One region of the Streptosporangium sp. NPDC020072 genome, then DNA from elsewhere that is predicted to be linked to it. Evidence: predicted binding sites of a transcription regulator. Region 1 holds the regulator's gene; the other holds the start of a gene.
The links. Region 1 encodes LexA, which represses DNA repair genes until DNA is damaged. Its sites were predicted from a motif close to TCGAACANNTGTTCGA; they were not measured.
Positions count from the first base shown of each region.

Region 2: ABZ470_RS06530 (SAV_6107 family HEPN domain-containing protein) is a predicted target of LexA. The motif match lies at 2,004-2,019, and genes of this name have one in related genera.

Region 1 is NZ_JBEYAB010000022.1:28,449-43,477, reverse strand. It holds gene ABZ470_RS38405 (rhodanese-like domain-containing protein) at 1-159, shown strand, start outside; gene ABZ470_RS38400 (VOC family protein) at 165-557, opposite strand; gene ABZ470_RS38395 (MerR family transcriptional regulator) at 667-1,584, opposite strand; gene ABZ470_RS38390 (vitamin B12-dependent ribonucleotide reductase) at 1,719-4,559, opposite strand; gene nrdR (transcriptional regulator NrdR) at 4,644-5,105, opposite strand; gene ABZ470_RS38380 (hypothetical protein) at 5,589-5,939, opposite strand; gene lexA (transcriptional repressor LexA) at 6,139-6,849, shown strand; gene leuS (leucine--tRNA ligase) at 6,926-9,412, opposite strand; gene ABZ470_RS38365 (hypothetical protein) at 9,952-12,210, shown strand; gene ABZ470_RS38360 (cytochrome P450) at 12,226-13,401, opposite strand; gene ABZ470_RS38355 (GMC family oxidoreductase N-terminal domain-containing protein) at 13,680-15,029, opposite strand, start outside.
Region 2 is NZ_JBEYAB010000003.1:31,541-46,569, reverse strand. It holds gene ABZ470_RS06545 (GNAT family N-acetyltransferase) at 1-82, opposite strand, end outside; gene ABZ470_RS06540 (YbaK/EbsC family protein) at 159-638, opposite strand; gene ABZ470_RS06535 (L,D-transpeptidase family protein) at 757-1,539, shown strand; gene ABZ470_RS06530 (SAV_6107 family HEPN domain-containing protein) at 2,267-2,713, shown strand; gene ABZ470_RS06525 (PP2C family protein-serine/threonine phosphatase) at 2,719-3,945, opposite strand; gene ABZ470_RS06520 (transcriptional regulator) at 4,095-4,589, opposite strand; gene ABZ470_RS06515 (universal stress protein) at 4,859-5,767, opposite strand; gene ABZ470_RS06510 (amino acid permease) at 5,764-7,185, opposite strand; gene arcC (carbamate kinase) at 7,211-8,146, opposite strand; gene argF (ornithine carbamoyltransferase) at 8,149-9,153, opposite strand; gene ABZ470_RS06495 (arginine deiminase) at 9,175-10,419, opposite strand; gene ABZ470_RS06490 (amino acid permease) at 10,458-11,888, opposite strand; gene ABZ470_RS06485 (DUF3040 domain-containing protein) at 12,012-12,281, opposite strand; gene pyrR (bifunctional pyr operon transcriptional regulator/uracil phosphoribosyltransferase PyrR) at 12,562-13,131, shown strand; gene ABZ470_RS06475 (aspartate carbamoyltransferase catalytic subunit) at 13,128-14,060, shown strand; gene ABZ470_RS06470 (dihydroorotase) at 14,057-15,029, shown strand, end outside.

The sequences.
Region 1 (15,029 bases):
CTGGAGTTCGCCAGGCTCGGTCACCCCGTCAAGGAGATGATCGGCGGCTTCGAGTACTGGGCCCGGGAGGGCCTGCCCGTCGAGACCTCGGAGGGGGTCTCCCGGCGTGCGCCCGACCCGCTGACCGCCCCTGCCCTCGGCGTCTCCTGCGCCTGCTGACGCCCTCAGCCGTTCGCGGCGAGCAGATCGACGCCGTTGCCGTCGGGGTCGTGGACGATGGCGTACCGCTGCCCCCAGAACGCGTCCCAGGGCTCCTTGTGGCCCTCGTAGCCCAGGGAGACGAGTTCGTCGTAGGCGGCGTCCACCTCGGCGGGGGTGTCGAACTCGAAGGCGAACGCCGTCCGGGAGCCTCCGGTGGGCGGCCGCCAGCCCGGGTCGAAACCGTGGAGCGTCTCGACCGTGTCCCAGACGAGCTTCAGCCCCCCGGGCAGTTCCGCCTCGACGTGCGGCTCCCCGTCCGCCTCCGGCGGCAGGTCCAGGCCCAGCCGGCGGTAGAACGCCAGCGACCTGGCCATGTCCTTGACGACGATTCCCACGAAACTCAGACGTGCCCGCATATCAATGTCTTTCCGGTTGAGGTGCCGTGCTCGGTGCGCGCGTCCCGGGGCCGCGCACGGCCCAACCTAACCGGAGGTCACATCCACGGTCTTGCAGGAATCAGACGACTCACGCCTCGGCGGACGCCCTGAGCGCGGCGGCCAGCCAGAGGAAGGCCGCCACGGCCGGAGGGAACGGCGGGCGCCCGTTGATGGCCCCCACCAGCTGCCAGTACCGCTCGACCCGCAGGTCGCTGAACAGCTCCACCTGCTCGGCCAGCCGTACCCGCTCCTGTGCCCGGGTCTCCGGCGCGACGATCAGGTCGAGTACGGCCCTCCCCTCGGCCGAGTCCGGCGCGACCCCCGCCGCCTGGGCCGGGACGGCGTGCTCCATGACGGCCTGGTGGTCCAGCGGGTCTGCGGGGCTGTCCGCGTTCTGGCCCGCCACCACCATCTCCCTGACCCGGCGCTGGAAGTCCTCGTCCTCGACGAGTTCCGCCAGCTCCATCCAGGCGTCCACCTGCTCCGGGCTCGGCTCGTCCGGCAGTTCGGTGTTCACCTGCCGCATGCCGTTCGCGATGCCCAGCGCCGGGCCCTCGCCGGGGTCGACCCCGGCGAGGACGCGGTCCACGAAGTCATCGATGATCTGCTGCCGCTCCCGCGCGGACAGCCTGGCCAGTCTGTGCATCAGTGACACCTCCTCGATCGTGCTGCCGCGCTTGGCGACCGTGCTCAGCACGGCGCGGCGCAGCCGCAGGGTACGGATCTCCGCCTCAAGCGCCGCGACATGCGTCTCGGCGACCTGGGCGACTGTCGTGGCCCGGCACAGGACCTCCTCGACCGCCTCAAGACCGAACCCGAGTTCGCGCAGGGTCCTGACGAGGTCGAGCCGGGCGACCGCCCGCGCGTCGTAGAGACGGTAGCCGCCCGCGGACCGCCCGGTCGGCGGCACCAGACCGCTGTCCGACCAGAAACGGATCGTCCGCACCGGCAGTCCCGTACGGCGGGCGAGCTGCCCGATCGTGAAAAGCTCCGTGCCTTCGCTCACGGCACCACTGTGCCGTCTCCACTCACTGGAGACTCAACTCCCTTTTCCCGCGATGCTCCCTTTCCCCGCGATCGGGAGAGACGACGGGGAGCCGGTGAGCCATGTGGCTCACCGGCTCCCCGGTTCAGGCCGTGTCAGCTGCAGCCGCTGGTCGAGCCGCAGCCCTCGCAGACGTAGCAGCTGCCCGCGGGACGCATCTTGGTGCCGCAGGTCATGCACAGCGGCGCGTCGGCGGTGCGGCCCTGGTGCGACTCCAGGGAGCCCGCGGCGCGCTCGGGGGCGGCCACCTCGACGGTCTGGGCGCGGGTCTCGGAGCGGGGCTGGGGCCGCTCGATGGGCGCGGAGGTGGCCAGCTCGGCGATGACCTCGTCCGCGGCGATCGGGGCCGGGTCCTCGCCCCGCTGCTGGGCGGCGCGCTCGGAGGCCGAGAAGATCCCCAGGGCGGCCCGCTCGTCGTAGGGCAGGTGGTCGAGCGCCAGGCGGCGGAAGATGTAGTCCATCACCGAGGCGGCCATCCGGATGTCCGGATCGTCGGTCATGCCCGCCGGGTCGAAGCGCATGTTGACGAACTTGCCCACGTAGGTCTCCAGCGGCACGCCGTACTGCAGGCCGATGGAGATGGCCACGGAGAAGGCGTCCATGACGCCCGCCAGGGTGGAACCCTGCTTGGACATCTTCAGGAAGACCTCGCCGAGACCGTCGTCGGGGTAGGACGAGGCGGTCATGTAACCCTTGGCGCCACCCACCGTGAAGCGGGTGGTGGTGCTGGGCCGCTGGTTCGGCATCCGGCGCCTGGTCGGACGGCTGACCTCGACGACCTGGACCTCGGGCTCGGCCGGCTCGGCCTTCTCCTCGGTCTTCTTGCCCGCCGCCGACAGCGGCTGGCCGACCTTGCAGTTGTCGCGGTAGACGGCCAGGGCCTTCAGGCCGAGCTTCCAGCCCTCCATGTAGACCTGCTCGATGTCCTCGACCGTCGCGGACTCGGGCAGGTTGACGGTCTTGGAGATGGCACCGGACAGGAACGGCTGGGCCGCCGCCATCATCCGCACGTGGCCCATCGGCGCGATGGCCCGCTCTCCCATGGCGCAGTCGAACACCTCGTAGTGCTCGGGCCGAAGACCGGGGGCGTCCACGACGTGGCCGTGCGCGGCGATGTACTCGACGATCGCCTCGACCTGCTCCTCCTGGTAGCCGAGCTGGCGCAGCGCCCGCGGGATCGTCTGGTTGACGATCTGCATGGAGCCGCCGCCCACGAGCTTCTTGAACTTGACCAGGGCGAGGTCGGGCTCGATGCCGGTGGTGTCGCAGTCCATCATCAGGCCGATGGTGCCGGTCGGCGCGAGCAGCGAGGCCTGGGCGTTGCGGTAGCCGTTCTTCTCGCCGAGCTTGAGGCAGTCGGCCCACTGGCGGGAGGCCTCGGTGTGGATGACCCGGTCCATCCCGCCCAGGGTGCGCAGGTCGTCGTTGGCCGCGGCGTGCTTGCGCATGACGCGCTTGTGCGCCTCGGCGTTGCGGGCGTAGCCCTCGTACGGCCCGACGACCGCGGCCAGCTCGGCGCTGCGGCGGTAGGAGGCGCCGGTCATCAGCGAGGTGATGGCCCCGGCGATGGCCCGGCCGCCCTCGGAGTCGTAGGCGTGGCCGGTTGCCATGAGCAGCGCGCCCAGGTTGGCGTAGCCGATGCCGAGCTGACGGTAGGCCCGGGTGGTCCGGTCGATCTTCTCGGTCGGGAAGTCGGCGAAGGTGATGGAGACGTCCATCGCGGTGATGATCAGCTCGGTGAGCTTCACGAAGGCCGCGACGTCGAAGGTGTCGTCGTCCCTGAGGAACTTCAGCAGGTTGATGCTGGCCAGGTTGCAGGAGGAGTTGTCCAGGTGGAGGTACTCGGAGCAGGGGTTGCTCGCCGTGATGCGGCCGGTCTCCGGGCTGGTGTGCCAGTCGTTGATCGTGTCGTCGTACTGGACGCCGGGGTCGGCGCACTCCCAGGCGGCCTGGGCCATCTTCCTGAACAGGGACTTGGCGTCGACCTTCTCGATCACCTCGCCGGTGAGGCGTGCGCGCAGCCCGAAGTCACCGCCGTTCTCGACGGCCCGCATGAACTCGTCGGAGACGCGCACGGAGTTGTTGGCGTTCTGGTACTGGACGGAGACGATGTCCTTGCCGCCCAGGTCCATGTCGAACCCGGCGTCGCGCAGCGCGCGGACCTTGTCCTCCTCGCGCGCCTTGGTCTCGATGAACTCCTCGATGTCGGGGTGGTCGACGTCCAGGACGACCATCTTGGCCGCGCGGCGGGTGGCGCCGCCGGACTTGATGGTGCCCGCCGAGGCGTCGGCGCCGCGCATGAAGGAGACGGGGCCGCTGGCCGTACCGCCGCTGGAGAGCAGTTCCTTGGAGGAACGGATCCGGGAGAGGTTCACCCCCGAGCCCGAACCACCCTTGAAGATCACACCCTCTTCCTTGTACCAGTCGAGGATGGACTCCATCTGGTCGTCGACGGCCAGGATGAAACAGGCGCTGACCTGCTGCGGGGAGGCGGTGCCGACGTTGAACCAGACCGGCGAGTTGAAGCTGAAGACCTGGTTGACCAGGGCGTGCTTGAGCTCGTGGTCGAAGATCTCGGCGTCCTCCTCGGTCGCGAAGTAGCCCTCCTCGACCGCGGTCCTGGTGTAGACGCCGACCACCCGGTCGACGAGCTGCTTCAGGCTCCACTCGCGCTGCGGGGTGCCGACGGCGCCCCGGAAGTACTTGGTGGTCACGATGTTGGCGGCGTTGACCGACCAGGAGTCGGGGAACTCGACGCCCCGCTGCTCGAAGTTGACCGAGCCGTCCCGCCAGTTGGTCATGACGACGTCACGGCGTTCCCAGGTCACCTGGTCGTACGGGTGCACCCCGGGCGTGGTGAAGATGCGCTTCATCTTCAGTCCCTTGCGTGGCCGCTTGCCCCCGCGCGCGACCGCGCCGTTGACCGTCTCCGTCATGACTTCCCCCTTCCGAGGCTCCATGGAGCCCCCAGTCGGACCAGTTCAACACGCCGCGTACTCCCCCGGCGCCCGGGGACTGACTCAGTCGCGCCGCGCGGAACGCTCGGCGCGCAGCTGTTCGATCTCGGCCTCGAAGTCGGCCAGGGTCTCGAAGCCCCGGTAGACGGAGGCGAAACGCAGGTACGCCACCTCGTCGAGCTCGCGGAGCGGGCCCAGGATCGCCAGCCCGACCTCGTGGGCCGCGATCTCCGCGGCCCCGGTCGCCCGGATGCTCTCCTCGACCCGCTGGCCGAGCTGGGCCAGCGAGTCCTCGCTCACCGGGCGCCCCTGACACGCACGCCGGACACCGGCGATCACCTTGTCCCTGAAGAACGGCTCGGTCACCCCGCTGCGTTTGCTCACCATGAGCAACACCGTCTCCTGCGTGGTGAACCTGCGCCCGCACTCCGGGCAGGTGCGCCTGCGCCGGATGGCGCTGCCGTCCTCGGTCGACCGGCTGTCGATGACCCGCGTGTCAGGATGACGACAGAACGGACAGTGCACGCGTGTCGCCTCCCTGACTTGCCCAGCGGCTCATCTTCCTCGCGTTGCTCCGCCGGCTCTGCGATCTCCGTGTGGAGACGCTCACGCACGCCCTCGAATGGTCGAGATGCGGTAATAGAAACACAATCTATGGTGGAGCGGAATGATGAAGCCACTAGATGTTGTGGTCCAACCGTAGGAGTGTCGGACCATGAACGCAAGTTAGGAAGGGCCTGCCGAGCGAAGTCGCCGATCAGCGCAGCTCAAGGGCGTCAGCCGGGCGTGTCGCCCTTCCGGTACGGCCCCGCGGGCGCCGTCCGGACATGCGGCACCCCTCCCCGGGGCGTGCGAACGGGCTGATCGCCGAGGTCCATTATCGGGTGAGCCCGGGGCGCGTCGTCACGCTCCGTCGTCGGCGCCCCCGCCTGCCCCTCCTCGGAGCGCCCAGGATCCCCACTGGCCACAGGGCCCGCAGAGGCCTGTCGAGGCGCCCCGGAAAGCCTTCTAGGAGGCGAGGGCCGCGTCCAGGAGGGCACCCGCCCAGAAGGCCGCCAGAACGAGGAGCACGAGCGCCAGGACCGCCACGACCCTCCCCCTGCGGGTCAGCCTGACCGGGGCGCGCCTCCGCCGGACGGTCGCGTGCGCCACCCTCCCCCCGGCGACGGCCCGCCTCCGCGCAACCGCCGGAACCGTACGGCCCGCACGCCCCGCGGCGGTCCCACGGGGACGCGCGACGGGCCGCCCGCCCCCCGCCGCCCCACGGCCCGCGTCCTTGGCGGCCGTCTCCCCGGTGCCCCTGACCAGCGTCAACGTGGGCCTGGTTGTCCTCGTGGCCGCCTTCACGGTGCCCCCCATCTCTTCGACCTGGCCGAACACATGTCGAAGAAAGATCGGCGAATCGAACACGATGTCGATCGAACTCCCGTACGATGTTGTACACCACGCCGCCACCGATTTCGAGGACCATTCGAACAAATGTTTGAGTATGATCTTCGGCGGAGGTACGGTCGCTGTGTGCGACGCAACCAATACAGACCGGGAGCGAGGAGATCATATGAGTGAGCGCGACGAGAGCGGCGCGGCCGTCAGTGACCTGGCGGTGCGCAGGCGTGACTCCCTCGGCCTCACCCCCAGGCAGCGCAAGATCCTTGAGGTGATCCGCGACTCGGTGCAGCAGCGCGGCTACCCGCCGTCGATGCGCGAGATCGGCGAGGCGGTGCAGCTGACCAGCACCTCCAGCGTGTCGCACCAGCTGACGGCCCTGCAGCGCAAGGGCTACCTGCGCCGTGACCCGCACCGCCCGCGTGCCCTGGAGGTGCGCCTGCCCGGCGAGCCGGTGCTGTGGGTCGACCCCGACGCCAACGCCGAGGAGACCTCGGTCAACCGCCCGACCGCGGCCTACGTGCCGCTCGTCGGCCGGATCGCCGCCGGCGGCCCGATCCTCGCCGAAGAGAGCGTGGAGGACGTCTTCGCCCTGCCCAAGCAGCTCGTCGGCGAGGGCACCCTCTTCCTGCTCCAGGTCACGGGCGACTCCATGATCGACGCCGCGATCGCCAACGGCGACTGGGTGGTCGTCCGCCAGCAACCCGTCGCCGACAACGGCGACGTGGTCGCCGCGATGATCGACGGCGAGGCCACGGTCAAGACCTTCAAGCGCAAGGACGGCCACGTCTGGCTGGTTCCGCACAACACGAACTACGACCCGATCCCCGGTGACGAGGCCACCGTCCTGGGCAAGGTCGTGGCGGTGCTGCGCAAGCTCTGAGGCGCCCCGGCGGCATCTCTCCCGGAACGCGAGGAGTGACCCTCAAACCGAGGGTCACTCCTTTCTGCGTTCACGGTCAGGGAACGATGTTGACCAGCTTGGGGGCCCTGACGATGACCTTGCGGGGCGCGCCGGACAGGAAGGCCTGCACCTTCTCCGACGCCAGCGCCAGTGCCTCCAGGTCAGCATCGGAGATCTCCGGGGAGACCTCCAGACGGTCACGGACCTTGCCCGCGACCTGTACGACGCAGGTGACGGTCTCCTGCACCAGCAGCGCCGCCTCCGCGACCGGCCACCCGGCGGTCGCGACGGAGGCGGGGTGCCCCAGCCGCTCCCAGCCCTCCTCCGCCGCGTACGGCGCGACCAGGGACAGCATGACCGCCAGGGTCTCCGCGGCCTCGCGCACCGCCGGGTCGGCGGCACCGGGGCCCGAGTCGATGGCCCTCCTGGCGGCGGTCGTCAGCTCCATCATCCTGGCGATCGCGACGTTGAAGCGGTACGAGTCGAGCAGCTTGGTGACCTCGTCCACGGTCCGGTGGACGACCTTGCGCAGCTCCAGGTCACCGGTGGAGAAGTCGGCGCCGGGCGCGGAGCCCGCACCGGCCTCGGCCATGACGCGGAAGGCCCTGGCCAGGAACTTCTGCGACGCGGCCGGGGAGACGTCGGCCCAGTCGATGTCGTCCTCGGGCGGGCCGGCGAACAGCACGGTCAGCCTGACCGCGTCGACGCCGTAGGTGTCGATCTGCTGGCCCAGGTCGACCCCGTTGCCCAGCGACTTCGACATCGCCTTGCCCTGGTTGATGACCTGCCCCTGGTTCAGCAGGCGCAGGAAGGGCTCGGTGAAGTCGAGCATGCCCATGTCGTGCAGGACCTTGGTGAAGAAACGCGAGTACAGCAGGTGCAGCACCGCGTGCTCGACACCGCCGACGTACTGGTCGATCGGCCCCCACCTGCGGACCTTCTCCACGTCGAAGGGACCGTCCAGGTAGGTCGGATCCACGTAACGCAGGTAGTACCACGAGGAGTCGACGAAGGTGTCCATCGTGTCGGTGTCACGCTTGGCGGCTCCGCCGCACTTGGGGCAGGAGACGTTGACCCAGTCCTCGGCCGAGGCCAGCGGGGAGACACCCTTGGGCGCCAGCGCCTCACCACGCATGTCGGGCAGGGTGACGGGCAGCTGGTCGTCGGGGACCGGGACCTCGCCGCAGTCCGCGCAGTGGATGATCGGGATCGGGCAGCCCCAGAAACGCTGGCGGGACAGCAGCCAGTCACGCAGGCGGAAGTTGACCGCCGCCCTGCCGGTCCCGCGCCCGGCCAGCACCTCGATGATCCTGTGGATGGCCTCGGCCTTGGACAGGCCGTCCAGCGGCCCCGAGTTGACCAGGGTGCCCTCACCCGCGGTGGCGATCCCGGTCTCCCCCGGGTCGGCCATGCCGGTGTGGACGACGACCCGCACCGGCAGGTCGAAGGCGCGGGCGAAGTCGAGGTCGCGCTGGTCGTGGGCGGGAACCGCCATGATGGCGCCGTGGCCGTAGTCGGACAGCACGTAGTCGGCCGCCCAGACCGGCATGCGCTCGCCGTTGACCGGGTTGATCGCGTAGCGGCCCAGGAAGACGCCGGTCTTCTCCTTCTCGGTGGACAGCCGGTCGATGTCGGACAGCTTGGCGACCTCGGCCCGGTAGGTCTCGAAGGCCTTCCGCTGCTCGTCGGAGACGATCTCCTCGGCCAGCGGGGCGTCCGGGGCGACGACGAAGAAGGTCGCGCCGTACAGCGTGTCGGGGCGGGTGGTGTAGACCGTGACCGGCTCGTCGCGACCCTCGATCACGAAGTTGACGTCCGCGCCCTCGGACCTGCCGATCCAGTTGCGCTGCATGGTCAGCACGCGCTCGGGCCAGCCGCCCTCCAGCTGGGCCATGTCGTCCAGCAGCCGGTCGGCGTAGTCAGTGATCTTGAAGTACCACTGGGTCAGCTCCCTGCGGACGACCTCGGCGCCACAGCGCTCGCACCTGCCTCCGACGACCTGCTCGTTGGCCAGCACGGTCTGGTCGTTGGGGCACCAGTTGACCAGGCCGCCCTTGCGGTAGGCCAGGCCGCGTTCGAAGAAGCGCAGGAACAGCCACTGCGTCCACCGGTAGTAGGTGGCGTCGCTGGTGTGCAGGCGGCGGGACCAGTCGAAGGAGACCGCGTAACGCTTGTAGGAGGCCGCCTGGGTCTCGATGTTGGCGTAGGTCCACTCGGCCGGGTGCGCGTCACGCTTGATGGCGGCGTTCTCCGCGGGCAGGCCGAAGGAGTCCCAGCCGATCGGGTGCAGCACGTTGTAGCCGCGCTGGAACCAGTAGCGCGACACGATGTCACCGATGGCGAAGGCCTCGGCGTGACCCATGTGCAGGTCGCCCGAGGGGTAGGAGAACATGTCGAGCATGTAGCGACGCTCACGCGGGTCCGCGGGGTCGTCGGAGGCGTGGAACGGGTCCAGTTCCTCCCACCGCCGCTGCCACTTGACCTGCAGTGCCTGCGGATCGTAGTGCTGCTCGTCGCTGTTCACGTCGGCTCGCTCGCTCACGTCAATCTTCCCTCGGTATACGTCTGCTGCGATGATCTGACCCGTCCGGCCCAATAGAAAAACCCTCCGCTCATGCGAAGGGCAGCCGCACCGGCGGGCGTCTAACGCCGAGAAGGCCGATGCGGCCCGGTAAGCAGCAGGGTCGCGGCACGCATACGGCAAGACTATCGCAGTCCGCAAGCCGTATTCGTGGCCTGGGGAAACGAATTGGATCACGGTAAACGGAGGACGCCCGTCCGGCGATCCAGCACAATAAGAGCAATCACGTGCCTGGAGCGGGCCGAGACCTGATGGGGACACATCCGTTGTGACCTCGCATGTCCCGTCAGTTTACTCTTCTCACCGTGGCACACTCAGTCGAGCCGGGGCAGGGCCCGGATCCCTTGGAGGCCGGCCTGCCGATGCAGGATCCACCGACCGACCCCACAGGACTCCAGTTCAGGGGGGCGTTCTCCGGTTTCCCTGCGAACATCCCTGCCTCCCGTGAGACCATGCCGAATACCCATAATTCGGGCACCCGTGCGGAAGGTAAGGAAGCCATGGCCCCGGAGCAGCCCAGCCAGCCCCACCTGCCTCCGGCGTGGCCGGAGGCGGCGGAGACGACGTCCGGCTGGGCGAACGACTCCTTCGGCGCCTCGTCGCCACGACTTCCCCTCCCCCATGAGGAGCCGGCCTCGCCCGCCGACGGCCAGGGACAGCCGGGCGCCGGTTGGGAGCAGGCGGGGGCGAGCACGCCCGAATACGGCTGGAGCCAGCCGACGCCGTCCCAGACCCCCAACGGGGCTCCCAGCGGGTCCTCCAACGGCTCCGCGACTCTCGGCGGCGGCTGGGACCAGGCGCTGGCCTCCCCTTCGGGGGGCGCGCCCGACGACATGGAGACCCCCCGGCAGGGCGTCCCCACCCAGCCTCCCGTCACCGATCCGGCGTCCGGCTGGAACTCCCCGGCGGGGACCGGGTGGGACCAGGCAGCCCGTACGGCGCCCGCCGATCCGCGGGACCGCCCCGCCTCCAGCGCCACGACCAGTTGGAGCGACGCGTTCACCCCGCAGCCGAAGGACGCCCTCAGGCCGGACCCCGACCTGGCCGGCGGATACGGAGGCCAGCTTCCCGAGGCCGCTCCCGTGAGTGCCGAGCCCCGGTGGGACCCGCAGCCCCCGGCGGAGGCGGCACCCGCCGACAACCCGGTGTGGCCGCCCGCCACCGCCGAGAACACCGGGTGGCCGTCCGCCACCACCCCACAGGACGACGCCGCGCAGCCGCCCGCCACCGCAAACGCCTCCTGGCCGTCCGCCGCGCCGCAGGACAACGCCGTGTGGCCGCCGACGGCCCAGGCGAACGGCTCCGCCTGGCCGTCCGCCTCCGCCGAGAACACCGGGTGGCCACCCGCCGCTCCGGCCGCGGGGCCCACCGCGCCCGCGGGAGACCCGGCGCCCGGGGCAACCGCGTGGCCGTCGGCCGTGCCCGGGGACAACCCCGTGTGGCCGCCCTCCGCGGCCGAGGGAACCGTGCGGGACCCGCTGTCGCACACGTGGTCGACCCCTCCTCAGGAGGAGCCGAGCCGTGACGGCGCGCCCTTCGGCGAGGACGCAGCCCGGGGCAGCTTCGGGGTGCCGAACAACCCCGCCGTCTGGGCCCTCGCCGCGACGACCGCGCCCGAGCCCACCCCGCGCGCCGATCCGCTGAACGACCCGCTCAACGCCCCCCGCAACGCCCCGCCGGTCGACCCGTTGAGCGGCCCGCCGAACAACCCCCTGAACGACCCGCTGACGGCGCCCGCCTACGACGCGTCCGCGACACGGCATCCGGCCGACCTTCCGCTCCCGCCGCAGGCTCAGCCCTTCGGGCAACCGGGACAACCGGCATACCCGGGGCAGCCGGGGCAGCATGAGTTCGGCCACCCCGGGCAGCCCGGTCACCACCTGAGCCAGGACCCGTCCGACCCCAACAGGCGTTTCGTCACCGCGGGCCAGATCAGCGGCCCGAAGACCCCGCCGCCCGAACGTCAGCAGGAGCTGTGGGACACGGTCTTCGGCGACAACTACCAGGCCATGGGGAACGAGGACGACTTCGACGAGCAGGGCAGGCCGGTCTGGGTCTTCGCGCTGGTCGGGTCGGTGGTGATCGCGCTGGTCGGCGCGCTGCTGTGGGCGTTCATGGCCGGTCCGCTCGCCGCGACGAACGAGGCGGACCCCGCTCCCAGCGCCAAGCCCTCCGCCACGTCCAAGAAGCCGCCGAAGTCCCAGACGCTCGGCCGTCTTCCGCGTTTCCCCGGCAAGGCGTCGCCGGTCTCGGGCACCCTGGCCGACCAGGCGGCGGCGATCAGTGTGACACGGCTGGGCGGAGAGTGGCGGGAGGACCAGCGCAGGACCGTGCCCACGGTCTACGGTTTCACCACCCGCCAGTACGTCGCCGCGGGCACCGACTCCGCCGGTAGGACACAGTTCGCCCAGCTGATGTCGGGGGTGCTCCCGTCCCGGCTGAAGGACAAGTACACCTCACCGGAGAATCTCTCCCCCGTGACCAACGCGGTGGCCGCCTCGGCGCGCAAGAAGTTCTTCCCCGAGGACAACACCGCCCGCAAGACCGCCCAGCAGTCCCTGACCGTCAACGGCCTGCCCGGACAGCTGTCCGCCTACGAGATCACCACGGGCGACACCAAGACCACCATGGTCGTGGCGGCCGTGAGCACCGGCGCCGACCTTCCCTCGATCGTCTACATGTCGGTGCCCGACAGCAAGAAGGAGCTGCTGCCGGACATCAACACCGTCTTCACCTCGATCAAGGCGCTCTCCTCTTAGGACCCGCGTCCGGTCTCAGAAGTCGCACTCAAGGTGCTTGATGCCGTTGATGAAGCTGGAGCGCAGCCGGACCGGCTCGCCGACGGAGCGAATGTGCGGAAGCCGGGTGAACAGCTCACGGAACATCACGGAGATCTCCCTGCGGGCCAGGTGCGCGCCCAGGCAGAAGTGCGGTCCCGGGCCGCCGAAGGCCACGTGGGGGCCGCCCGCGCGCCGGATGTCGAAGCGCAGCGGGTCGGTGAAGACGGCCTCGTCACGGTTGGCCGCCCAGTAGTAGAGCAGCACCTTGTCTCCCTCGCGGTAGAGGTGGCCGTTCATCTCGTGGTCGCGGGTGAGGGTGCGGCGCATCCAGGCCACCGGTGAGGCCAGCCGGAGGATCTCCTCGACCGCGCCGGGCAGGCGGCCTTCGAGGTCGTCGAGGAGCAGCGCGCGCTGCTCGGGGTTGTCGGTGAACAGCTTCAGGCCGTGGGAGATGGCGTTGCGGGTGGTCTCGTTGCCCGCCACGACCAGCAGGATGAAGAACGAGCCGAGTTCACGCACGGTGAGCTTCTCGCCGTCGATGTCGGCGCTGGTCAGCGAGGTGATCAGCGGGCCACCGCCCTCGGCCGCCAGGGAGACGACGAGGTCCTGCAGGCACTGTCCCGCGCTGAGGAGCAGCTCGGCGGCACGGCTGACGTCCTCGATGAACTCGGGGTCGCCACCGGACAGGATGACGTTCGAGGCGTCGAACACCGTCTGGTAGTGCTCGGCGCCGATGCCCATCATGTCGCAGATGATCTTCAGGGGCAGCCTCGTCGCGACCTCGGTGACGAAGTCACAGCCCGGCCCCTTGACGATCAGGTCGTCCACGATCCTGGTGGCCTCGGCGCGCACGTCGGCCTCGAAGCCACCGATCATCCTGGGGGTGAAGGCCCGTGAGACGATCCGGCGGAGCCTGGCGTGCCGGGGATCGTCCATGTTGATCATCGATCCGAAGTACTCGCCGAACTCGGGACTCAGGTCGTGGATGGCCGTCGCCCCGCGTGCCGAGGAGAAGATCTCGGGGTTGCGGCTGGCCTCGACGATGTCGGCGTGCCTCACCAGCGCGTAGTAGCCCGTCCCCGGCAGGGCGAAGCTGATGTCGGGTTCGGTGAACCTCATCGGGGCGGGCTGGGCGCGCAGCAACGCGAAGGCCTCCTCCCGCTCGGCCATCGGACGCTCCCAGAAGGAGATTTTCGAGAGGTCGATGTCCGACAGTGAGACGGTCACCCCAGCTCCCCATTTGCCGATCCTGTCATGTGACTTTCCGTTCGAAGAGTGCTGAACGGGACCGTACGGATCGTGAAGGCCGGATGCTTCGATCACGGAGAACACACGCGCGCACACCGGGAGTCACGACTCGATCCCATGGCGGAACCTAACACCTGCCCCATGGTGTGGGCCGGGATTCCCCGCAGAATCCCCCGTGAATCGAAAAGGACCTCCGGGGGTCACGAACCTCCGGCGATCAGTTCGGCGGCCTTTTCCGCGATCATGACGGTGGGGGCGTGGGTGTGGCCCCGGTTGATCACCGGCATGACCGACGCGTCGGCCACGCGCAGCCCCTCGATCCCGCGAACCCGCAGGCTCGGGTCGACCACCGCGTCCGCGTCCTCGCCCATGCGGCAGGTCCCGACCGGGTGGTAGAGGGTCTCGCTGCGTTCACGGATCCAGCCGATGAGCTCCTCCTCGCTGTCGGCCCCCCGGTACGGGTCCATGGGGGCCCCCGCGAACGGCAGGAGCGCCGAGGTCGCGAACAGTTCCTTGGCCTTTCTCAGTCCGGCGACCTGTCTCCTGAGGTCGGCCTCCGCGGTGAGATAGGCGGGGTCGATGGCCACGTCACGCCCCTGGAGGAAGATCCGCCCCCTGCTCTCCGGCCGCAGGAGGATGGAGGCGATGGTCAGGCCGTGCGCGGGCGGCCGGGTGAGCCCGTGGTCGATGAAGGGCACGGGGGCGAAGATCAGCTCGATGTCGGGGGCCGGTTCGTCCGGCGAGGTCTTGATGAAGGCCACCGCCTCGCCGACGTTCGAGGTGAGCATGCCGTTCCTGCCGACCAGGAAGCGCAGCAGGTTGCCGACCGACTCGGCCTTGGCGAGCGTGACCGGTTCCGGGCAGTGCAGGATGACCCCGGAGGCGAGGTGGTCCTGGAGGTTGGCGCCGACCTGGGGAAGGTCGGCGAGCGGCTCGATGCCCTGGGCGAGCAGGTCGTCGGCGGCTCCGACGCCCGACAGCATCAGCAGGTGCGGCGAGCCGATCGCCCCCGCCGACAGGACGACCTCCCTGCGTGCCCGCACGACCGTGCCGCCGTCCCTGCCGCCTCCGTCGTTCGCGGGGGCGCACTCGACGCCCGTCGCACGCCCCTCCTCGATCAGCACCCTGCGCACCTGGCGGGAGGTCAGCACGGTGAGGTTGGGCCTCCTTACGGCCGGCCTCAGGTAGGCGTCGGCGGAGCTGCAACGGCGGCCCCTGTCCTGGGTGACGGGGGTCGGGGAGCAGCCCTCGTTCGAGGGGCCGTTCAGCTCGTCGAGGCGGGTGAGCCCGGCCTCCTCGCAGGCCTTCAGGAACACCGGGGTCAGCGGATTGGGGCTGCGCAGCTCAGAGATGCGGACCGGGCCCGCGGTGCCGTACACGTCGCCGCGGTTGGAGCCCACCCGGCCCTCGGCCCGGCGGAAGTACGGCAGGACCTCCTCGTAGGACCAGCCGGGCACGTCCCATCCGTCGTAGTCCGCCCGGTGCCCGCGCACCCACATCTGGGCGTTCATCGAGGAGGAGCCGCCGAGCATCCGGCCGCGCGGCCAGTA
Region 2 (15,029 bases), on a different contig from region 1:
GCATCGCCGCGGTGTAGACGTCGAGGACCGCGTCGAGGCCCACGGCGAACTCCTCGGGGCCGACCCGTCGCAGTTCGATCACGCAACGCACCCTAGCAGGACGACCACCATGAGGATCTGAGAGGTTCGTCAGGGTTTGGCGGGTGTCCGCCTGGCGTTCAGCGCTCGACCTCGACCGGGGTCCCGCCGGTGACGCGCAGGAGTTCGGCGAAGGAGGTCGGGAAGACCGTGTGCGGGTGGCCGGCCGCGGCCCAGACCACCTCGTGCCTGTCGAGCCAGACATCGACCAGGGTCCTGATCGGGGCGGGATGTCCCAGCGGGGCGACGCCGCCGATGACCTGGCCGGTCGCCGCGCGGACGAAGTCGGGGGTCGCCCGCCGTACCCGCGCCGCGCCGACCTTCTCGGCGACCAGACCGGTGTCCACCCGGTGGGCACCGCTGGTCAGCACCAGGAGCGGCCGGTCGTCGGCGTCGAAGATCAGGCTGTTGGCGATGGCGCCGACCTCGCAGCCGAGCTGCGCCGCGGCGGTCGCCGCCGTCGGCGTCGCCTCGTCGAAGACGACGATCTCTCCGGTGACGCCGTGCTCTCTCAGAGCCGCGGCGACCTTCTCGATGTTGGGATGCAACTTTTCCGGCACCCGGTCACTCTAAACGGGTTGACCATCGATTACCTCTTCATAACCGTTGCCGGAGAGTGGATGGTTGGTGCGCTATGGTCCGTTGTTCGGGCTTGACTGACAGGAGGGGATGATGGTGATGGGGGTTGGAGGACGGCTCGGAGTGGCCGCCCTGGTGACGGCGGGGGCGATGCTGCTGGCCTCTCCCGGTGTCGCGAACGCTCAGGTCGTCACCTCCGCGGCGACCGCGGTCACGGCCCAGGCGGCGCCGGGGTTCGTCGCCCCCGGCCAGACGCTGAGGCTCGGGGCGAAGGGGACCGCGGTCAAGGCGCTGCAGACCAGGCTGCGGGAGCTGGGCTACCTGCCGGGCACGGCCGACGGGCGTTACGGCGGCACGACGCTGACCGCGCTGTGGGCCTTCCAGAAGATCAACGGCATCGCGCCGACCAGCACCGTGACCAGGAAGACCTGGAACGCTCTACAGAACCCCAGGTCGCCGAAGGTGCTGGTGCCCAACGGCAGGCCGACCAGGGTCGAGGTCAACCTCACTCAGCAGGTGATGACCCTGTACGTGGACGGCAGGGTGAAGCTGATCAGCCACATCTCCTCGGGCAGCGGGATTCCGTACTGCGAGACGGCCACCTGGGAGGGCAAGACCCAGAAGTTCTGCGGCAGCGCCCGCACGCCGACGGGCGACTACAAGACGACCTGGCGCAGGAACGGCTGGCACAGGTCATACCTTGGTCAGCTCTACAACCCGATCTTCTTCAACGGCGGTATCGCCCTGCACGGCGCACTCTCGGTGCCGTTGGCCCCGGCCTCCCACGGCTGTGTGCGGCTGCCGATGAACGTCGCCGCGGTCCTGCCCGGCATGCTCGGCACGGGAGTCCCGGTGCACGTCCGGGGCAGATTCGTTCGCTGACGGAGTGAACACGGTTCTTCGTGCCCCCGGTCCTTCAAGGGCCGGGGGCACGGTCGTTCCCGGGGCCGCCGCGGGGCGCGGGAAAGGGCGCCGTGGCGGCCCCGTCTTGACGGCTGTTTCCCCGCCCTGTGAACACCGGGCCGTGTTCTCGTCATGGGGAACTCGTGGGGAACGCGGAACGCGCGGCGCCCACGACTCCCGGCCCCACCGAGATGCCGCAGAAAACCGCACAACGCTCAAACTCCACCTTGAACATTTAAAGCAGGCACAGGCCTATAAATCAGCCAATGCGACAGGGAAAGGGGTATGGAGGCGGCCGTGCGTCCGCTGGGTGAGGGAGGGAAGCCGGGGATGTCCGAAACCCCTTGGCCGTGACCGCCCCGGCTTGTCCGCGCGCGACCGGTGACTCTCCGGCGGTTCTTCCGAGGTGGGTGATTCGTATGGTTCCAGGCTGCCCGGTGGTGTCGAACTTTTGTTCGTGCGTTTACTTGACACTACCAGTGATCGAATTTATGTTCGATGTGATGACGTGGGGCTCGCGGTCCACGTCCAGGGTGGTTGGCCTTTCCGGGACCGTCGGCCACGGCGGCCCGGCCGGGCCGGGGCGGGCGGGGAGAGGGGAAGCTCCTCGTCCGGCCGCCCGGAGGATTTGTCGGTGGGGTCTGCGAGTGTTGACCTGACCGGCGGATTCGCCGGGAGCCGCTTGCGACCAAGGAGGCTGAAGCACATGACCCCTCGGCTCAGCGATTCCGATGGGCCCCGGCTCTCGTCCACGGTGCGGGCGCACCTGGCCGACGCGCGCGACTGTCTTGAGGAGGCGGGCGCCGCCCGGACCCCCGCAACCCGATACGTCGCCGCCCACCTGGCGGCGCTCAGAGCCGCGGCCGCGATCCTGGCCGCGCGGCCACGGCCCATGGACGGCCGCAGGCGCCGTCTGCGCAGCGCCTGGGAGCTGCTGCCCGAGGCCGAGCCCAGGCTGGCCGAGTGGGCCCCCTACTTCGAGACCAGCGCGACCAAACGGGCCGCCGCCGAGGCGGGCATGACCCGCATGGTCTCGGCGAGGGACGCCGAGGAGCTGATCTCCGAGGCCGAGCGGTTCGTCGTCACGGTGGAGACCCTCCTGGGCCTGCCCGCCCAGACCACCCTCCCGGCCCGCGTCCCCCTGGCCGGCTAGCGGCTCTAGGCCGCCGATGAGGCCAGCGGGCGGGCGGCGCGGTGGCGCAGCAGGAGCATGGCGGCGTCGTCGTTCAGCGGCTTGCCCACGTGACGCAGCAGGTCGGCGCGTAGCGCGTCGAGGGCCAGCTGCGGGTCGGAGCCGTTCAGCAGGTGCGCCCTGTCGGCCAGCGGATAGAACCGGCCCGTTCCGTCGCGCGCCTCGATGACCCCGTCGGTGTAGAAGAGCACCTGGTCACCGGGTTCGAAGCCGATCTGGTACGGCACGGCCTCGGCCCCCTTCAACGACGCCATGCCCAGCGGAAGGGCCTCGTCGGGCGGGTCGGCGAAGGAACGGCTGCCGTCGGCCGCCAGCACCATGGGCGGCGGATGACCGCAGTTGATGACGGTGATGGAGGTGCCCTCCTGAGCCTCGCCGAGATCGGTCAGGTCGGTGATCTCGGCGAGTACGGCGGTGACGAACTGCTCGCCCGACAGCTCCCGCGACAGCGCGTTCTCCAGGCGGGCCACGACGCCCTGCAGCTTGGCCTCGTCGTGGGCGGCCTCCCTGAAGGCGCCGAGCACCACGGCGGCGGTCTCCACGGCCTCCAGGCCCTTTCCCTGGACGTCTCCCACGATGATGCGCACCCCGTGCGGGGTGGTCACCACCTCGTACAGGTCGCCGCCGATGCGGGCCTCGGCCGTGGCGGAGGTGTAGGAGACGGCCACGCCGATCCCCGGCCCGGCGCGGCGCGGGACCGGTCGCAGCAGCACCCGCTGGGCGGCCTCCGCGACGGAGCGGACGTCGGCGAGCTGACGCTCGTGCCGCAGGCGTCCCGCGCTGGCCAGCACGCTGGCCACCGTGACACCGAGGATGGCGGCCATGGTGATGTTGGTGCGGGGCGTCCACAGGATGTCGTTGTAGACGCCGAGCGCCACGCACAGGGCCAGCGCGATGAGGCCGGAGATCGTGGTCCTGGCCAGGCCGCAGGCCACGCTGGCGAAGGCGGGGCCGAGGGCGAGCAGCGGCAGCAGCCCGGAGGTCGGCCCGGAGCCGAAGTCGATCAGCGCGACCAGGGCCATGACGACGAACGGCAGCAGCCTGAGCGTCTCCTGGGTCCTGGTCGCCCCGACGGAGGTCAGCAGCCGCAGGAACGCCCGGGTCTTGGTCGAGCCCAGGGCCGCCTTGAGTGAGGCGAGACGGCCTTCAGGGCGCGGTCGAGAGTGATCGTGACGATCCTCTCCCCGGGCCATGTCCACCACATCTCGTTAAATGCCATGTTTGCCTTTTCCTACCACAGCGATGGTGATCCGTGGCGGCGTGCGGGCCATGTTCTAACGAGAGAGGAAGACCACGGCTCGCGGGCACGCCCAGCCGCGCGTGCCCGCGACCGGACGGGTCGTCAGAAGGACTCGACGGCCCTGCGGGCCTCGGGGTCGAGCACACCCCAGGTGATGAGTTCCTCGGTGAGCTCACTGGGGGACTTGTCGTAGATCACGGCCAGGGAGCGCAGGTCCTCCTGACGGATGGACAGCACCTTGCCGTTGTAGTCACCACGCTGGCTCTGGATGGTGGCGGCGTAACGAGCCAGCGCACCCGCCTTCTCCTTGGGCAGCTGGGCAAGACGCTCAAGGTCGATCACAAGCTTCGGCGTGGGGCCAAGAGGGCTCGGCGCGCTGCCCCCGGGCAGGAGCTCATTGACCGGAACCCCGTAGAAGTCGGCCAGCTCGGCCAGCTTCTGCACCGTGACCGCACGGTCCCCACGCTCGTAGGAGCCGACGACAACGGCCTTCCAACGACCGCGGGACTTCTCTTCGACTCCGTGCAGGGACAGGCCCTGCTGAGTGCGAATCGCGCGGAGTCTTGCACCCAGCGACTTGGCGTATTCAGACGGCATCGTGTGGCCCCCCGGCTCGGTTATGTACTGCTTTCAGTTGATTGTCCTCCCTCGCAACTTATGCCCCAACCACCGGGTTGGCCTGGGGTAGGCACCTTCGGTGACTGATGCGTCGGGGTTTACCCGATAACGCCGCGAGGTGTGGTTACGGACAGTGACGGTAAAGCTGTGGGCGCCTAAGGTCAAGCTGATTGGAAAAAAGATGTCGAATCCGATCCGATGTGGTCCGCCTCAAACGCCGTGCTTGTCCCATGGCGGATAGTGAATCATCACCGTTTCCCGCGCCGTCCGGCGGACCCTCGCTTCCCGGCGGGACTCCTGGGCACCATCATCACCGGACAGGGGGCCGAACGTATGATCTTCAGCGAGACGTCGCCGGGGAAGACCCGCCGCAGGGGCCCGGTCTCGCTGGAGGCACAGATCAACATCGCCCCCTCGCAGTCGGTGCCCGCCAGCGCGGCGGCCACGTCCCTGCCCTCAAGCACCTCCACGTCGACCCGGACGTCGTCGTGCCCCCGGACGATCTCGTCGAGGTCGGCGGTGACCTTCTCCCTGATCCTGCCGAGCATCTCGGCCTCGACCCTGCCCCGCCGTCCCCCGCCCAGCACGAGGGTGACCAGGCGCAGCGGGACGTCCATCCGCCCGGCCAGCTCGAAGGCCTGCCGTACGGCCTCGTCGGAGGCGGGGTCGCGGCGGTAGGCCACGGTCAGCCTCCGCAGGGTCGGCGGATGGCTCTCGGCGTACCCGCGGGGCGCGAGGGCGACGGGCACGGGGGAGGTGTGCAGGAGCTGGTCGGCGGTGCTGCCGACCCGGATGCGGCCCTTACCGCCGCCGGGGGCGGGGCCGATGACCACCGCGTCGGCCTCCAGCCGCCCGGCGAGCTGGACCAGCCCCCTGCCGCTGCCCCGGTGGCCGTGGGAGACGAAGTCGACCGGCACGTCCCGCACGTCGGCCAGCAGCTCGCGGGCCTGCTCCAGGACGGTCTGCGCCTGCGCGGCCACGTAGGCGCGCCACTCGGCGTCGATCTTCCCCGGTCCCGGGGTCGGCCAGGTGGGCACGTGGACGTGGGCGACGGTCAGCCGGGCCCCGGCCCGCCGGGCCAGCAGTACGGCCAGCGTCAGCCCGTCCTGGCCCCGGCCACCGGGGACGAATCCGGCGAGGATGTGCTCGATCTTCATCGGACGCTCCTGCTGAGGCGTGAGTGGCGGTAGCCGTACAGGAAGTAGGCGAGCAGGCCGACGGTCATCCAGATCGCGAAGGCGAGCCAGGTGACCCCGGCGAGCCCCAGCATCACCACCACGCAGAAGATCACCCCGAGGACCGGTGTCAGCGGGAAGAACGGGGTCCTGAAGCTGCGCGGCAGGTCCGGCCGGGTGTAGCGCAGCACCAGCACGCCGACGTTGACGATGGCGAAGGCGAACAGGGTCCCGATGCTGGTGGCTTCGGCGAGCTGGCCGAGCGGGATGAACCCGGCCAGCAGGGAGACGAATGCGGCGACGATGATCGTGTTCGCGACCGGGACCTGGCGGCGCGGATCGATCCGTTCGAAGATCCTCGGCAGCAGGCCGTCGCGGGACATCGCGAACAGGATGCGGGTCTGGCCGTACAGCACGGTCAGCACGACGCTGGCGATGGCGATGACCGCGCCGAAGGAGATGATCAGGCCCGCCCAGGTCGAGCCGGTCGCGCGGTCGGCGATCAGGGCGAGACTGGCCTCGGTCGTGTCCGGGTCGAACCGCTGCCACGGCATGGCGCCGACGGCGGTCAGCGCGACCAGTACGTAGACGACCGTGACGATGAGCAGGGACAGCAGGATCGCCAGCGGCAGGTCGCGCTTGGGGTTCCTCGCCTCCTCACCGGCGGTCGAGGCGGCGTCGAAGCCGATGTAGGAGAAGAAGACCTGCGAGGCGGCGGCGGTGATCCCGGCGACGCCCAGCGGGGCGAAGGGGGTCAGGTTGCCGCTCTCGAAGGCGGTGAAGGCCACGACGCAGAAGAACGCCAGCACCGCGATCTTGATCAGCACGAAGACCGCGTTCGCGGCCGCGCTCTCCGAGGCGCCGCGCAGCAGCAGCCAGGTGGCCAGCAGGACGATCAGGACCGCGGTGACGTTGACCACCCCTCCCTGGTCGCCGGGGGAGTGGGTGACGGCGGCGGGCAGCTGCCAGCCGAACAGGTCACGGAGGAAGTGGTTGAGGTACTCGCCCCAGCCGACCGCGACCGCCGCGACGGAGACGGCGTACTCCAGCATCAGGCACCAGCCGCACACCCAGGCGACCAGCTCGCCCAGCGTCGCGTAGGCGTAGGAGTAGGAGGAGCCGGAGACCGGGATGGTCCCGGCCAGCTCGGCGTAGGACAGCGCGGAGAACAGGGCCGTGACGGCGGCCAGGGCGAAGGAGACGACCACGGCGGGGCCCGCCTTCGGCACGGCCTGGCCGAGGATGACGAAGATGCCGGTGCCGAGTGTGGCGCCGACGCTGAAGAGGGTGAGCTGCCACAGGGTCATGGTCCGGCGCAGCTCGCCGCCCTCGCCGTGACCGCCCTCGGCGACGATCTGCTCGGTGGGTTTGGTGCGCAGCAGCCGTACCACGGAGTCCACGTGACGCCCTCCTCGAAGAGACAGGTCAAAGGGTGCTGGCCAGCGGCCAGGTGGCGTTGGGGGTGACGATGGTGCCCGCCTCGCCCTCAAGGATCAGCTCCGCCTCGTCCAGCCTGCCGATCGCGGCCATGTCGCCGGTGGTCTCGACGAACCGGCAGGCGGCCTCGACCTTGGGGCCCATGGAGCCCGCAGGGAACCGTTCTGCGCGCAGCTGGTGGGGAGTGGTGTGGGTGATCTCCTCCTGCCGCGGGGTGCCGAAGTGCCTGGCGACCCGCGGCACGTCGGTGAGGATCATCAGGACGTCGGCTTCGAGGGCCTCGGCCAGCACGGAGGCGGTCAGGTCCTTGTCGATGACCGCCTCGACCCCCTGGAGCTGTCCCCGGTCGTTGCGGATCACCGGTATCCCGCCACCGCCCGCGCAGATCGCCACGACGCCGTCGCGGACCAGGCGGCGCAGCAGCCGGGTCTCCACGACCCGCTGCGGGGCGGGGGAGGGCACGACCCTGCGCCAGTGCCGTCCGTCCGGCTTGACGGTCCAGCCGTACTCCTCGGCCAGTCTCTCCGCCTCCGCCCGCTCGTAGACCTGGCCGACGAACTTCGTCGGGTCGTCGAAGGCGGGGTCGACCGCCGAGACGAGCGTCTGGTTGACCGTGGCGGCCACCTGCCGCCCCGGCAGCGCGTTCTGCAGGGCCTGCAGCATCCAGTATCCGATCATGCCCTGGGTCTCGGCGCCGATGGTGTCCAGGGGGTACGGCCTGGCCAGGTTGGGGTCGTTGGCGCTCTCCAGCGCCAGCACGCCGACCTGGGGGCCGTTCCCGTGCGTGATGATCAGCTCGTGCCGTTCCGCGAGCCGGGCCAGCGAGGCGGCGGCGATCCGGACGTTCTCCCGCTGGGGCAGCGCGTCGGGGCTCTGCCCCCTGCGCAGCAGCGCGTTGCCCCCCAGGGCGGCCAGGACGCGCATCCTCAGTCTCCCAGGGTGGCGACCATGACGGCCTTGATCGTGTGCAGCCGGTTCTCCGCCTGGTCGAAGACGATCGACAGCGGGGACTCGAAGACCTCGTCGGTGACCTCGAGGGCGTCGTGGCCGGTCTTCTCGAACAACTCCTCGCCGACCTTCGTCTCCCGGTCGTGGAAGGCGGGCAGGCAGTGCATGAACCTCACCCTGGGGTTGCCGGTCGCCTCGACGACCGAGGCGTTCACCTGGTACGGCATGAGCAGCTTGACGCGCTGGTCCCACACCTCGTCCGGCTCACCCATGGACACCCACACGTCGGTGTAGAGGAAGTCCACGCCCCTGACGCCCTCGGCGACCTCGTCGGTGACGGTGATCCTGGCGCCGGTCGCCTCGGCGAGGTCCCTGGCGGGCCCGGCGACCCCCGTCTCCTCCGGCCACAGCTGCCTGGGGGCCACGATCCGCACGTCCATCCCCATCAGCGCGCCGGTGACCAGCAGCGAGTGGCCCATGTTGTTGCGGGCGTCGCCCAGGTAGGCGTAGGAGATCTCGCGCAGGGGCTTGTCGCTGTGCTCCCGCATGGTGAGCAGGTCGGCGAGCATCTGGGTGGGGTGCCACTCGTCGGTGAGGCCGTTCCAGACGGGGACGCCCGAGTAGGCGGCCAGTTCCTCGGCGTAGGCCTGCCTGCTGCCGCGGTACTCGATGCCGTCGAACATCCGGCCGAGCACCCGCGCGGTGTCCCGCACCGACTCCTTGTGGCCCATCTGGGAACCGGAGGGGTCGAGGTAGGTGACGTGCGCGCCCTGGTCGTGCGCGCCGACCTCGAAGGCGCACCGGGTGCGGGTCGAGGTCTTCTCGAAGATCAGGGCGATGTTCCTACCTCTCAGGCGCGGCCTCTCGGTGCCCGCGTACTTGGCCGCCTTGAGGTCGGCAGCGAGGGTGAGGAGGAACCCGAACTCCTCGGGGGTGAAGTCGAGCTCCTTGAGGAAGCTGCGGTTGCGCAGGTTGAATGCCATGTGCCTGTCCCTGGTGAGAGGTCAGATGCCGTCGCGTTCGAGGGGGCAGCTCATGCACCGGGGACCGCCGCGGCCCCTGCCGAGCTCACTGCCCCTGATGGTGGTCACCTCGACGCCGTTGGCGCGCAGGTAGTTGTTGGTGGTGGTGTTGCGCTCGTAGGCGATGACCACGCCGGGACTGATCGCCAGCACGTTGCAGCCGTCGTCCCACTGCTCCCGCTCGGCCGCGTAGACGTCCTGCGTCGGGGTGAGGATCCTGATCTCGTCCAGGTCCATGGCGCGGGCGATGGCCCGGTGCATGTCCTCGGGCGCGTGATCGGTGATCTTGAGTTCCTTCTCCGTGTCGCCGGGTTCGACGGTGTAGGAGGGCAGCATCCCGAGCCCGGCGAACTTGACGAACACCCCGACGTCCACGCTGGTCATCACGGTGTCCAGGTGCATGAACGCCCGTGCCTTCGGCATGTTCAGGGCCACGATCCGTTTCGCGCCGCCCTTGGCGAACAGGCTGCGCGCGAGCATCTCGACCGCCTGCGGCTGCGTGCGCTCGCTCATCCCGACCAGTACGGCCCCGCGGCCCAGCACCAGCACGTCGCCGCCCTCGATGGTCGCGGGCGCGGCGGCCATGCCCGGCATCCACAGGTTGAAGCCGCCCTCCTGCGGCCTGTCGAAGCCCGGGGCGAACATCGGGTGGAAACGGTAGATCGCCTCGTAGTTCACGGTCTCGCGCTGGCGGGCCTTCTTGCGCATCGCGTTGACGGAGACGCCGTCGTAGATCCAGCAGGAGGTGTCGCGGGTGAACAGGTGGTTGGGCAGCGGGGGCAGGACGAAGTCGTCGGGGCCGAGGGTGTGGAAGGCCAGGCTCTTGGGGTCGGTGCCCCGTTCGACGAGTTCCTGCTTGGTGATCCCGCCGGTGAGGTAGAGCTGCAGGTCGTCGGAGTGCATGGCGTCCAGCGCGTTGCGCAGGGCGTCCACGGCCATGGGGCCGAAGAAACGCTCCTCGATGACGTGGTCGAGGATGTACTTGCGGGCCTCGGGGATGTCGATCGTCTCGCGCAGCAGGTCGCCGAGGAGGTGGACGGCGACCCCGTGTCCGTGCAGCACCCGCTGGAACTCCTCGTGTTCCTCGACCGCGCGCTGCACCCACAGCACGTCGTCGAAGAGGAAGTCGTCCTTGTTCGACGGGGTGAGCCGCTTCAGGGACAGCTCGGGCCTGTGGAGCAGGACCCGGTGGAGCCGCCCGACTTCGGAGTCGACGTGAAAGGTCATCTCTCTTCCTCCGTGCTGGCCTCGTGATGGCCGGTCGGTCAACGGTCGTGCCCGGCCGCCGGTACGGCGGCCTCACCTCCCGGGCCGTACTCGCCGCGTCTGGCCTTGGTCCAGATGTAGACGGGGATGCCCACCAGGAGCATCAGGAATCCGACGAAGACGGCCTGGGTGCCGGCGCCGTACGCCATCCAGAAGGCGAACAGGACGGCGAGGGCGGTCACGGCCAGGTCGCGGCCGAGCCTGGCCCCCTTGACCTCGCGAGCCCCGGTGACCAGCCAGAACAGCTGGGCGCAGGCGGAGAAGAAGTAGGGGATGACGGTGGTGAAGGTGGCGATGAGCAGGATCCTGTCGAAGCCGCCCTCCGAGCCGAGATAGTTGTAGAACACGACCAGCGAGGTCAGCGCGGTCCCGGCGACGATGCCGACCCAAGGGGCGCCGCGGCGCGACCGCCGGGCGAAGACGGAGGGGAACAGGCCGTCCCTGGCGGCGGCCATCGGCATCTCCGCCACGAGCATGGTCCAGCCGTTGATGGCGCCGATGCCGGAGACGATCGCGCAGGCGGCCATGACGCCGCCGCCGACGCTCCCGCCGAACATGGCGTTGATCGCGTCGGCGAAGGGGGCGGTGGAGCCGACGAGCGCCTGGTGCGGGACGAGGCCGAAGACGGCGACCGTGCTGAGCATGTACATCGCGGCGCAGATCAGCACGCCGTAGACGCTGGCCCTGCCGATGTTGCGGGCCGGGTCCCTGACCTTCTCCGCGACGATGGTGACGCTCTCCACGCCCGAGTAGATGAACAGCGCCAGCGCGCCCGCGGTGGACAGGGCCGCGATCCAGGAGCCGCCGGTCGCCACGAAGGGGCCGAAGTCGGCTCCCCGCATGAAGAACAGGCCGACCACCGCGACGAAGACCAGCGGGACGAACTTCAGCACCGTGGTGACCAGCGCGAAGACGCCGATGTTCCGCACGCCGCTCAGGTTGATCAGCGCGGGGACCCACAGGGCGACGAGCGCCAGGGCGATCCGGGCGGCGGGGGAGTCCCAGCGCAGGAAGTAGCCGACGTAGTTGACCCAGACGACGGCGATGGCGGCGTTGCCGATCCAGGCGGTCAGCCAGAACGACCAGGCGTTCCAGAAGCCGGAGAACTCACCGAAGGCGTCCTTGGCGTAGGCGTACGGCCCGCCGCCCTCCGGCAGGCGCGCGCCGAGCCTGCCGAACACCACGGCGAGCGCGACGGCGCCGATCGAGACCAGGGCCATGGCCAGGATGCTGACGGTGCCGTAGGCGGCCAGCGAGGCGGGCAGCAGGAACACGCCCGTGCCCACGATGTTGCCCACGATCAGGGCGATGGCCGCGGGAAGGCCGAGTTTGCCGTGTTCCCCGGCGATCTCCTCGGCCGCCTCGTCGCGGATCACTCCTTCTTCTGCGGCGGTGCGCCCTCGCGGACGGTCGCCGAAGGAATCTCCCATCCCACGCCCCCTGGCACGCATCCCCCGCACTGCCCGTTTCGGGTGCCGATAACCAATGGGGTCCCCAACGGGGAAAGGTGTGAAACCCGTCCTACCAGGGCGGACGGCGCGCGGAGCCGGAGGTCAGCCGCGGGTCAGCGCGTGGGTGGGGGAGGGGGCGACCTCGGCGGCCGAACCCGAGATCGGGGGAAGCAGCACGGCCATGATCGCCATGATCGCGGCCAGCAGGGCGACGGGGATCAGGACGCCGGGGAAGGCGCCGCGGCGGGCGGGCAGGGGCTCGGCGGTGACCGCGCCGGTCGCGAACGACGACAGCGTCTCGGCCAGGAGGGGGTCCTCGCTGTAGATCCGGTCGGCGATCCCGTCGAGGGCGCGCTTTTCGCGAGCGGACAAGCCCATGGTTCTCGATTCCCCGGTGGCTGACGATGACCCGAAGGATTTTAATGGCACTTTGTCGGGTTTTGCCAAGCTAGGGAGGTAGATCTTCGTCCATCCAGAGATGTTGATCAATACCATGAAATATCCGGATTGTAGGCATATGGGCTGTATGTGTGGTTTGTTGTGGTTGGAGGGTCAAGGGGGTGCTTCAGGAGCATCGCCGGGCGGCTGCTAACGTGAGGACGTCAGCTTCCTTTAAGACCCGTCCCGTGAGGCGGGAAAGGTGGTGTTCGCATTGGCTGATGCCGTTTCGCATGCCCGCGGTGGCGCGCACGCGGTCCTCGAAGGACCCGACATCAATCGCGCGCTGATCCGCATCTCCCACGAGATCCTCGAACGCACCAAGGGTGCCGAGGACATCGTCCTGCTGGGGATCCCCACCAGGGGCGTTCACCTGGCCCGCCGCCTGGCCGGCTACATCAGGCAGTTCGAAGGCCGTTCCGTGCCGGTCGGGTCCCTCGACGTCACCATGTACCGCGACGACCTGCGCCTGCGGCCCGCCCGCGCGCTCGGCCGCACCGAGGTGCCCGCCGACGGCATCGACGGCAGGATCGTCGTCCTCGTCGACGACGTCCTCTACTCGGGCCGCACCGTCCGCTCCGCCCTCGACGCCCTCAACGACCTGGGCCGTCCGCAGGCCGTCCAGCTCGCCGCCCTGGTGGACCGGGGCCACAGGGAACTGCCGATCAGGGCCGACTACGTGGGCAAGAACCTCCCGACCTCCAAGTCCGAGATCGTCAAGGTCTACCTGGAGGAGAACGACGGCCGCGACGCCGTCCTGCTGCTGAAGGAAGACGACAAGTGAAGCGGCACCTGATCTCGGCGGCCGACCTGAGCCGTGACGACGCCCTGCTGATCCTGGACACCGCCGACGAACTGGCGAAGATCTCGGAACGTTCCATCAAGAAGCTGCCGACCCTGCGTGGCCGTACGGTGGTCAACCTCTTCTTCGAGGACTCCACCCGCACCCGCATCTCCTTCGAGGCCGCGGCCAAGCGCCTGTCCGCCGACGTCATCAACTTCTCCGCCAAGGGGTCGAGCGTCTCCAAGGGGGAGTCGCTGAAGGACACCGCGCTCACCCTGGAGGCCATGGGCGCCGACGCCGTCGTCATCAGGCACGGCGCCTCGGGCGCCCCGCACCGCCTGGCGAACTGGGTGCGCGGCAGCGTCGTCAACGCCGGGGACGGCACCCACGAGCACCCGACCCAGGCCCTGCTCGACGCCTTCACCATGCGCCGCCGCCTCGGCTCGCTCGACGGCAGGAAGGTCACCATCGTCGGCGACGTCCTGCACAGCAGGGTCGCCCGCTCCAACGTGCTCCTGCTGGCCACGCTCGGCGCAGAGGTGACCCTGGTCGCCCCGCCGACCCTGCTGCCGGTGAGCGTCGGATCCTGGCCCTGTGAGGTCTCCTACGACCTCGACGCCGTGCTGCCCAAGTCCGACGTGGTGATGATGCTGCGCGTGCAGCGCGAGCGGATGAACGCCGCTTTCTTCCCCACCGAGCGGGAGTACAGCCGCCGCTACGGCCTCGACCGCGAGCGCGTCGCCCGGCTGCACGACGAGGCCATCGTGATGCACCCGGGCCCGATGAACCGGGGCATGGAGATCGCGGCTGAGGTGGCCGACTCGCCCCGCTCGACGATCGTCGAACAGGTCACCAACGGTGTGACCACCCGCATGGCCGTCCTTTACCTGCTGCTCGGCGGCGCCGACCTCGGAGGAGAGATCCAGTGAAGACCATCGTCATCAAGGGCGCCAGGATCCTCGGCGGAGAGCCCGCCGACATCCTGATCCGCGACGGAGTCTTCGCCGAGATCGGCCAGGACCTGAGCGGGGACGAGACGGTCGACGCCACCGGGCTCATCGCGCTGCCCGGCCTGGTCGACCTGCACACCCACCTGCGCGAGCCGGGCCGCGAGGACGCCGAGACCGTGGAGAGCGGCACCCGCGCCGCCGCGCTCGGCGGTTACACCGCCGTGCACGCCATGGCCAACACCGACCCGGTCGCCGACACCGCGGGCGTCGTCGAGCAGGTCTGGCGTCTCGGCCAGGAGGCGGGCCACTGCGACGTGCGCCCGGTCGGCGCCGTCACCGTCGGGCTCGACGGCGAGCGCCTGGCCGAACTCGGCGCGATGGCCGACTCGGCCGCGCGGGTGCGCGTCTTCTCCGACGACGGCAGGTGCGTCTCCGACGCGGTGCTCATGCGCCGCGCCCTGGAGTACGTCAAGGCCTTCGACGGCGTGGTCGCCCAGCACGCCCAGGAGCCGCGCCTGACCAAGGACGCGCAGATGAACGAGGGCGCGGTCTCCGGCAGGCTCGGGCTGACCGGCTGGCCCGCGGTCGCCGAGGAGGCGATCATCGCCCGCGACTGCCTGCTCGCCGCGCACGTCGGCTCACGCCTGCACGTGTGCCACCTGTCCACCGCGGGCTCGGTCGAGATCGTCCGCTGGGCCAAGTCGAAGGGCTGGGACGTCACCGCCGAGGTGACCCCGCACCACCTGCTCCTGACCGACGACCTCGTCGAGGACTCCCCGGTCGGCTCCTACAACCCCATCTACAAGGTGAACCCGCCGCTGCGCACCCGCGCCGACGTCGAGGCGCTGCGCGCGGGCCTGGCCGACGGCACGATCGACTGCGTCGCCACCGACCACGCCCCGCACCCGGTGGAGGACAAGGAGACCGAGTGGGCCGCCGCGGCCATGG